Regions from separate parts of the Phaeocystidibacter marisrubri genome, predicted to be linked through region 2. Evidence: riboswitches for the same ligand, from Rfam matches in the RefSeq annotation. Region 2 holds a riboswitch; the other holds the start of a gene.

Region 1 (4,431 bases), on a different contig from region 2:
GGACTTTCATCGAGATTGATAAAAGTGAATTCAATATTTACATGAGCCAGGTCCTCATCAACCTTAAAAGTAAGGATCTCTTTATCTAGGGTAATACGAGATTCCTGAATGGGATAGATGACACCACCACTGCTCCAATAAACTCCATCATTGGCGATGGCCATGAAAGGAAATACTAGAAGAAATAGCAGAGGGAAGAAGTATTTCATGAGGCGAGAAGTGTTGAGTGAGCGATGTGGCATGAGAAAATTGAAAATTGTAGGAAGGGTGTTTAAGCCATTCGTGGTATGTTCGGAGTGTTAGTGGAGAATGTAATCTTGAGCATTACCCTTAGTTACATCCTTAATCTGAGACTGGGGTTGGGCAATTCCCCAAGGGGCCAGCCCGCTGACCCCACTTTCAAATTAAACAAAATATAGTTGAAAGACGGATTCTCAACAGTCTAAATGAAGAAGTGGATAACTAGCCGTATTTAAACGTTTATCGTACAAGTACAATGCAGCGCTTTTGTACCTTGATGCTGGGGCAGCGGGAGCTGGCCCCGGGCAGGAGCACCCAACTAACTTCATTTCCATTACCGCCCATAATTCTCATTCTAAACCTTTCATCTTTATCCTAAGCCTTTCATCCTTAAGTTTTTAATCTCTTCCTTTCTCCTCCACCTTGCGCTTTACATTTACAACGTTGCTTCCCACTTTGTCTAGCTCTTCATTTCCCTTTTTAATTTTCGTCTAAGTCTTGTTCCCCAACGTTCATGAACATTTACGCTCCAATCTCTAGTGTTCCAATTCACAAACACTAACTAAGCTTCCATTCGCATGTAGTGACTCCTTACATTGTGCATTATCAGCGCATTTGCAACGGAGCCGAGGATTCAATTCCGGAAGGATAAAAGTTTATCAAGTCGAAATGAATCACGTGAACGATAAGCCAGAGAATACTTGAAGTGCAAGTGAAGTCTAGTAGAATGAAGAGAGTACATGGTCAGCCGCTCAATTATTCTAGGGCTTGACAAAGACGAATTTGTAGTACTTCATTACGTTGTTATACAGGAGGTAAGTTCCCGTCATTCCCGATGCAAACTGTTTGATATAGACCAAAGGGATAATTCGCAGTTTGATCAAAGTTTTTAGAAGCAATGGGTATTTCAAGGCAGATTTAGAGCCGCGATCAAAGGTCTTGACATTGGGCAGAATGTTCGGAGTAAGATCCACTTCACTTTCCAACTTCAGTGAGGTAGAATGAACGATGTTTCTCGCTTCAACCAAGCTTTGGTATTCATAGAGGGCAAACCCCCATGTATTGATTTTATAGGCTTCGAGGAATCTTTTATTGGTTAGATCTGCATCATCTGCTATGTAGCCGTCAAAGATGACAATCCGACCATTACTGTTGAGCATTCGAGAAGCCTTTTCAAGCACAGCTGTTAGATCGAGAGAGTGACACAGTGTTTCTACTGCAAAAATCAAATCGTATTTCTCGGAGTCAACTTCTAGCTGATCAAAGTCGGCACAACGGAAGTTTACATTGGACAAATCTTTGGAGCTCTTCTTCGCAAACTTGATACTTTGAGGAGTTAAATCAATCCCACTGAAATGTACATCTGGAAGAGATTGTGCGAGATGAGTGGTATTGAAGCCCATTCCACATCCTAACTCCAACACCTTGGAATAGCCGTGTTTTTCTATCTCAAGACGAACCGTTTCCGCTTGGTACTTGAGCTTATTGGCATGTGAATCTTTTTCAAATTCTATGGGAAGGTGCATGGCTCCCGCTGGAGAATGAAACTTCTTATAGAGGAAAGCACTTTTGTGGTAATACTCGGCAACGGAACGTGGTGAGTTCAAGTTCTCAAAGATGGTACGCTTATCTACAATCTTATAAAGGTTGTTGATATGCTGATCTATGTTGTCGTTCGTCATGCGATTTGAAAGATTCTTTCCACGAAGGAATGACCCTGAAGGTGGAGTGATATTGAGGCTGTAAATATTGAATTTTTTATGCAATCATGGGATGAAAAGGCCTCATTTACGAACGAGGAAGTCGAAAGAATAGATAAAGTAGACTTTTGTTGACATCAATAGAAGACATTCAGTAGATTGTTAATCAGCACTTTAGTAAATACTTCGTCTGAGATTTGGATTTTTCAGTTCTTTATCCTCTATCTTTGCGACATCGTTCTACGACATATTGGCTTATCTAGAAAGGTGGAGGGACATGGCCCTACGAAACCTTAGCAACCTGGCCGCACGGCATAAGGTGCTAATTCCTGTTTCCGCAACAAATATGCGGGAAGAAGATGAGTGAGTGGAGACTTCATTGCACATGCAAATTCGTGAATATCTCTTCTGACTTAATCAGGAGATGACAAGCCGTACCGTTGATTTTCATCAACTCGTGCGGCTTTTGATATTTCCTGTACACCAAAGTTGACTTTGCATTTCTGATAAGCTATGCGTCTTTGAAAAATTTAAAAGAGACAGAAATGCGACTAGAATCACAATGGATTCAACCAACCCAAGGATGTCAGCAGAAGGGCTTGATGAATACGCCCAGCGATCTGAAATCCACATTCAAACAGAGGGATCTCAGAAAGAGCTCAGGCTTGTGGGCGATCCACTGGGAGGGAGGGAATTACAGCAATGTTCCCGTGAAATCACTTTTACAAACGATCTCAAAGAAAGAAGAATGTCGAACAGAAGCTTAAAACTTGGAATCTTTGGTTTCGGCTGCGTGGGCAGCGGACTTTACGAAACGCTGCAAGCCTCAAAATTTAAAAGAGCCGAAGTAGTTCGTATTTGTATTCTCGATCCTTCTAAGCCAAGAACTGCGCCGCGCGATCTCTTCACCACTGTTCCTGAAGAGTTGCTGGACAACGAGGATATTGATGTGATTGTAGAGCTGATAGATGATGCCGAAGCTGCGTATGAAATCGTGACCAGAGCCCTGCGCTCTGGGAAAGATGTGGTTTCAGCAAATAAGAAGTTGGTGGCAGAACATCTCGAAGAGCTTATCCAAATTCAGAGAGAGACTGGAAGGTCGTTTTTGTATGAAGCAGCTTGTGCGGCCTCTATTCCCATCATTCGAAATTTGGAAGAGTACTACGATAATGATTTGGTTCAGAAAGTAGAGGGAATCTTAAATGGATCTACCAACTACATTTTGTCAGCCCTTCAGAATGGTGGAGATTTTGATTCGGTTTTGAATGAGGCGCAAGAGGCAGGTTATGCAGAATCCGATCCTACGCTGGATGTGGATGGATGGGATGCGAAGTTTAAATTGACACTCCTTATCGCGCATTCATTCGGGTTGGTTGTTCCTCCTTCTAGTGTTCCACACCATGGAATCCGCTACATAACACCTCGCTTACAACGCATTGCAAGAGAGAGAAATCAGCGGATTAAACTGATTGCTCGATGTTGGAAGGAAGACGATAGAGTTCGTGCTTATGTGCTTCCAAGCTTTGTAGATTCAGATGAAGAGCTTTTCGCAGTAAACGATGCCTTGAACGGTGTTGTGGTGGAAGGAGCGTTTTCAGAGCGACAGTATTTTAGAGGAAAAGGAGCTGGCAGTTTACCAACGGGTGCAGCAGTGTTGAGCGATATTTCAGCTCTTACCTATGACTACCGGTATGCCTACAAAAAACTAAACAGTGATTTAGAGTTTGAAAATGATTTTCCGGTTTGTGTTCATTTGAATGGAAATCAATCTGGACCTCTTCCTATCTATGCTTTTGAAGAGGTATTCGGTACATTTAGATCGGTAAAGGAATCTTATGTAGAAGGGCGAATTGGAATTCGCAACCTGTTGGAATTACTAGAGACAGGCCTTTGGTCGGCAGCCCTTCTTTCGGAACAGACTTTACAAAGCCTCGAGCAAGATCAGAGTTCAATTTTAGCAGTATCTCATTAAATGAATAGATCAGACCAGCTTTACGATATCGCTCGTAAGCGCATTCTTGTGCTTGATGGAGCCATGGGGACGATGATTCAACGTCACAAACTCTCTGAAGAAGATTTTCGCGGTAACCAGTTTGCGGATTGGAACCAGCCGCTTCAAGGGAACAATGACCTGTTGTCTATAACTCAGCCCGATATCATTCGTGACATCCATCGTGCTTATTTTGAAGCGGGAGCTGATCTCGTAGAGACCAATACCTTCAATTCCAATCGAATTTCACAGGCCGATTATGGTCTGGAAGAAGAAGTGCGAAACATCAATATCGCATCTGCTAAACTTGCTCGTGAAGTGGCAGACGAATTATCGACACCAGAACGACCACTTTTTGTTGTGGGATCTATAGGTCCCACAAACCGCACTGCATCTTTATCTCCAGACGTAAATAATCCGGGCTTCAGGGCGATAACTTTTGATGAACTGGTGGAGAATTATACTGAACAAGTGGATGCCTTGCTTGAAGGAGGTGTCGAT
Region 2 (4,431 bases):
TGCTTCTTTTCCATGACCAGAAGGAGAATTACAGTCAGACCAATGAGTGGCCCACCTACATACCACGGCCATGGTTCATTGATAGTTTTAGTGATAAAGTCCATGCTTACTTCGATTTTTCAAGTGCGCGTTCAACGTCGTTAATAATGTCTTCGTGATGCTCCAGACCTACGGAAAACCGCAGAAACCCCGGTGATATCCCCACAGCCAGTTGCTGTTCCTTCGAAAGTTTGCTGTGTGTAGTGGAAGCAGGATGCGTCGCAATGCTTCGAGTATCTCCCAAGTTGGCCGTTAACGAGTGCATCTGAAGTGCATTTAAAAACTTCGCTCCACGCTCTGCACCTCCACGAACAACGCACCCCACTAATCCACCTCCTTGCGACATCTGTGCTTTTGCCAGTTCATACTGCGGGTTATCGATATCATGGGGATAAATGACCTCTTGTACTTCTGGGTGCGACTTAAGGAATTCGCACAGTAGCTGGGCATTGCTACAATGTCGATCCATTCGAACGGCCAACGTCTCCAAACTCTTTGAGAGCACCCATGCATTGAAAGGTGACAGTGTGGCTCCAGTTCTCCGAATAAAATCGTAGCAAGCGCCTACTTCAGTTTCGTTGCCCACAATCGCTCCACCTAACACTCGGCCCTGTCCATCGATGTACTTGGTTGCAGAATGAATCACCAAATGTGCCCCATATCTTTTGGGCTGTTGCAGATAGGGTGTTGCAAAACAATTGTCTACTAAAAACAATAGTCCCTTCTCTGCACAGAGCTTGCCCAGAAAGGACAAATCAGCAAGAGTGAGCGTTGGGTTTGCTGGCGACTCTACGAAAATGAGCTTCGTGTTCGGCTGAATTGCCTGCTCAAAAGCCGCATTATCGTTTACCTCTACCAAAGTGCAAGCCACCCCCATGTTGGGCAAAATTGCCTGCAAAATATGGAGGCTATTCCCAAAGATATTGGCCGCAGCAACAATGTGATCCCCACTTTTCACCAACGCAGCAAAGGCCGTAAACACGGCGGCCATCCCAGAAGCAGTGGCAATTCCATGATTGTATCCTTCTAAGTGGGCAAGCTTCCTCGCAAATTCCGAGGTGTTTGGATTTGAAAATCGGGAATAGAGATTTCCATCGGATTCACCTGAAAAAAGTGCCGCTCCCCCCTCGGCTGAATCAAAAGTGAAACTAGACGTTAGGAACAGTGGAGCAGCATGCTCGTTCTGAGCCGTGCGTTCCATTTGTTCGCGGATAGCAAGGGTTTCAAAATGCGATTGGCTCATGCGTTCAAAGAATAAGAGCATTCTACACGGATGGAAGGCGAAAGGGAGTGGTACACGGAACAATAGCGCTCTAATCCGAGATCGATAGCCCGTTGAATTTTGGCATTCTCTATCTCGCCATGCAGTTCAAACTGCAATTCAATTTGGGTAAAGACCGACGGAATTTGATCGCTGCGTGTTCCTTCCACCTTTACTGCAAAAGACTCCACTTTCTGGCGCTGTTTATAGAGGATGTTCAAGACATCAATAGAAAGACAACTCGCTAGAGAAGAAAGTAAGAGCTCCATAGGGCGAAAGCCCACGGCATCGGGAGCGCTCATAGCGGGGTTGGCGGTCACCTTTACCGAATGATTTTCGGAGGTGACATCAAATTGAAATAAGTGGTCGGTTCTTGTTAATTCTACCTTCATCTTAACTGCACATTAGTATCGAGTCGGGTAGAAAAAGAAAAAGCTTCTTCTGACAAATAGTCAAAAGAAGCTTCTGTTCTCTTTTGATTTATCTGTTCCTGATTCACAGGATGGATTTAGCACCTTCTTGCACATTGCAAGGGTTGCTAAGGTTTCACAGGGCCAGTCCCTCCACCTTTCTCGATAAGTATATGTAAAAAACGTATTGCCGTATTAGCAGCGACAAATGTATAGCAAAAAACAGGAAGTTGCCAAATTTCACAGCAGTAGGAATCACGTGATCTCCTATTCCATTTCCAAAACTGACCGACTCCAAAACTGTTGAGGATTGATACGGACGGGGATTTCGTTGCTGTATACCGGACGATAACGAGGACTTTTCTCGGAGAGAGAATTAATTAACATCGTCATTGAGATTACTTCCTTTCCCCCCACAGTATCCACTCTTGACTCAAACTTCCGGTTTTGACCTCTGCGAAAGACTCCGTCTAATCTCAATCTCAACGAAGTTTCCATTGCTCCTGTCATCCTCGGAAGAACGTAGGAAAACTTTTCATGAGGATAGATCATCTGCTGGTCTAGAGACGGCACACTTTTGAAACTATCTCCATGTATTGGTTTCCAAAGGCCATCTCGAATATCCAATGCTTCAATAGTCATGGAAAACTCTTGATTCTCCCGATCGATGTACCGAAAATCAGGACTATTATTAACGATCCACACCTGATATCCAAGGTACTCTGAATCCACACTCCACTGCCATTGGTCAACATCAATCAGAACCTGAATTCCAGTATCTACTTTGGTTTCATTCAGCCTGTTTTCGCTCTGCGTTTCACGAAAGTTGAATTCTAACCGCGAAATGATATTAATCGGATTGCTCCTGTTTGATTGGATAAAAGAATCCGCTGAAACAATTTCTCCAGATTCTAAAAAAAATACCTTCTCATATGGACCGAGAAATACACAAGCCCCATTCAATTCTTCGACACTATACATCCGGGTAAATGGACCATAAAGCACATCGGAACTAAAATGATAAGCATAGCATCCATTATTGGAATAGAAGACTCCAATATTCAGCGTGGTAGAATACAAGTAATGGTGAATATCGGAGAGCGTATCGACATATGAATGTATCAATTCTCCTTCACTATCAATCACCCACCAAAATTGACCTTTTCTGACCATGCTGTTCAGAGGTTGAGCACTATTCCATTCCCGCTCCAACGGACTGGCAACTTCGTCGTACTCCATATTCGAAATCACTTCGTGAAAAGAATTGACCAAAACATACTTTCCGTTTTCAATCCTTGCAAATCCACGATTTCCCATCATGGGACCTCCATATCTCCAATCAGAAGAAATTGGAGTAAACTCTCCTTGTGAATTCATCACTCCTTTCAATCCACTTAACCAAAGACCTTGCAAGGAATCATGCATCCAATAGACTGAAACAGGAAACTGATAAGCACCTACTTGAGGGAAATGATATTCTTTCTGCGAAAATGAAAACAGGGTATCTCCAAATTGATTTATGCAAAAAGTAGAATCCTCCGAATAAAGGAGGTAACTATCCCAAGTCAACTGTTGGTGGTCATACTCGTCCGCAACTTCAATGCGGTATGTTCCATCAGCAAATAATAACAGTTGTTTAGGAACTGAATCCTCGTGTGTGGTTATTCTGTACTTTCCTGATGTAACATGCTGAAACGAAGAACAAGTAACCAAGATTTTGCCATCCCTATTGAATATATCGATTTGAGAATCCGAATTCCCCTTGAAGAAATTAGAATCGATCGATGAAATACTCTTGTACGGCTCTTTGTTAATCGGGTTAAAATTCCTGTCAATGATCCACCAACCACCATCAACATATACGTTCGCTCGTTGATGCTCGAAGGTCGAAGCGTATTCAAAGATGGAAGACACAATGATGCCTGATCCATCGATATATTGATAATATCCATTCATTCGAACAGGTGCCACCCCCTCTGAAAAGAAGTTGGCATACTCATATTGAGGCTCAATCACCCATTCGGTATTTGCGTTCCGATATCCCCAGAGCCCGCGGTCTTGAAAGGGTAGCAATACCTGCGCATCAACTGGATAAACTGAAATACAAAAGAGGACTAAGAGGAGAGCTCGATTCATACGTTGAATTTACAACTTAACGATTCAGCGTAGTTCAGGGTTGAATGGCCTTTTACTAAATCTACATACATACACACTAAGACGACTAATTCATTTTCAAGAGTTCGCCTCCAATTTCTGTACATTCGAAAATAATGAGACCTAACTCACTTTGCGCTCCCTTCATTGCTTTGCTTCTGCTCAGTACACTCTTGTGGTGTACTCCTGCTCGGGCGCAATGTGATTTCTCTTCGGATTTCTCTTCGACGAATGGCTGGACACAAGTTGGTAGTGAGGTGGAGATTCAAAATGGAGCGGTCCACTTCCTAAACGGCGCCAAGTGTCGCGAATTTCAGAAACGACTTCAAGCCCCTATTGGCAGATCGATGAATGAAGGAGATTGCTGGGAAGCTCGTATCGAATTTACCCCCGTCACTGTTGGAACGAAGTACGGCCTTCCCTATTCGGGTCACATGATTCTATCTCTCACCGAAGGAACGGATGAGTTCTACTATGAATGCAACGACCCTCCATGTACGGGGCACAATAAAGGTGATCAGGATGGAATTATGGTCGGCTTCAATGGAAAGAATCCACCGGATGGCA

The links. A riboswitch is a leader RNA that binds a small molecule or an ion and turns the genes downstream of it on or off. The one in region 2 is predicted to bind S-adenosylmethionine.
Region 1: it holds a riboswitch for S-adenosylmethionine, as region 2 does, so the genes downstream of both, F8C82_RS03820 (homoserine dehydrogenase) here and F8C82_RS08035 (OsmC family protein) in region 2, are expected to answer to the same signal.

The regions. Positions count from the first base shown of each region.
Region 1 is NZ_WBVQ01000001.1:843,126-847,556, forward strand. Features, by position in the region: gene F8C82_RS03810 (YARHG domain-containing protein) at 1-209, opposite strand, end outside; gene F8C82_RS03815 (class I SAM-dependent methyltransferase) at 1,002-1,922, opposite strand; SAM riboswitch class I at 2,193-2,306, shown strand; gene F8C82_RS03820 (homoserine dehydrogenase) at 2,524-3,912, shown strand; gene F8C82_RS03825 (homocysteine S-methyltransferase family protein) at 3,913-4,431, shown strand, end outside.
Region 2 is NZ_WBVQ01000002.1:143,884-148,314, forward strand. Features, by position in the region: gene F8C82_RS08025 (YeeE/YedE family protein) at 1-104, opposite strand, end outside; gene F8C82_RS08030 (trans-sulfuration enzyme family protein) at 107-1,282, opposite strand; gene F8C82_RS08035 (OsmC family protein) at 1,279-1,692, opposite strand; SAM riboswitch class I at 1,778-1,882, opposite strand; gene F8C82_RS08040 (WG repeat-containing protein) at 1,978-3,846, opposite strand; gene F8C82_RS08045 (gliding motility-associated C-terminal domain-containing protein) at 3,981-4,431, shown strand, end outside.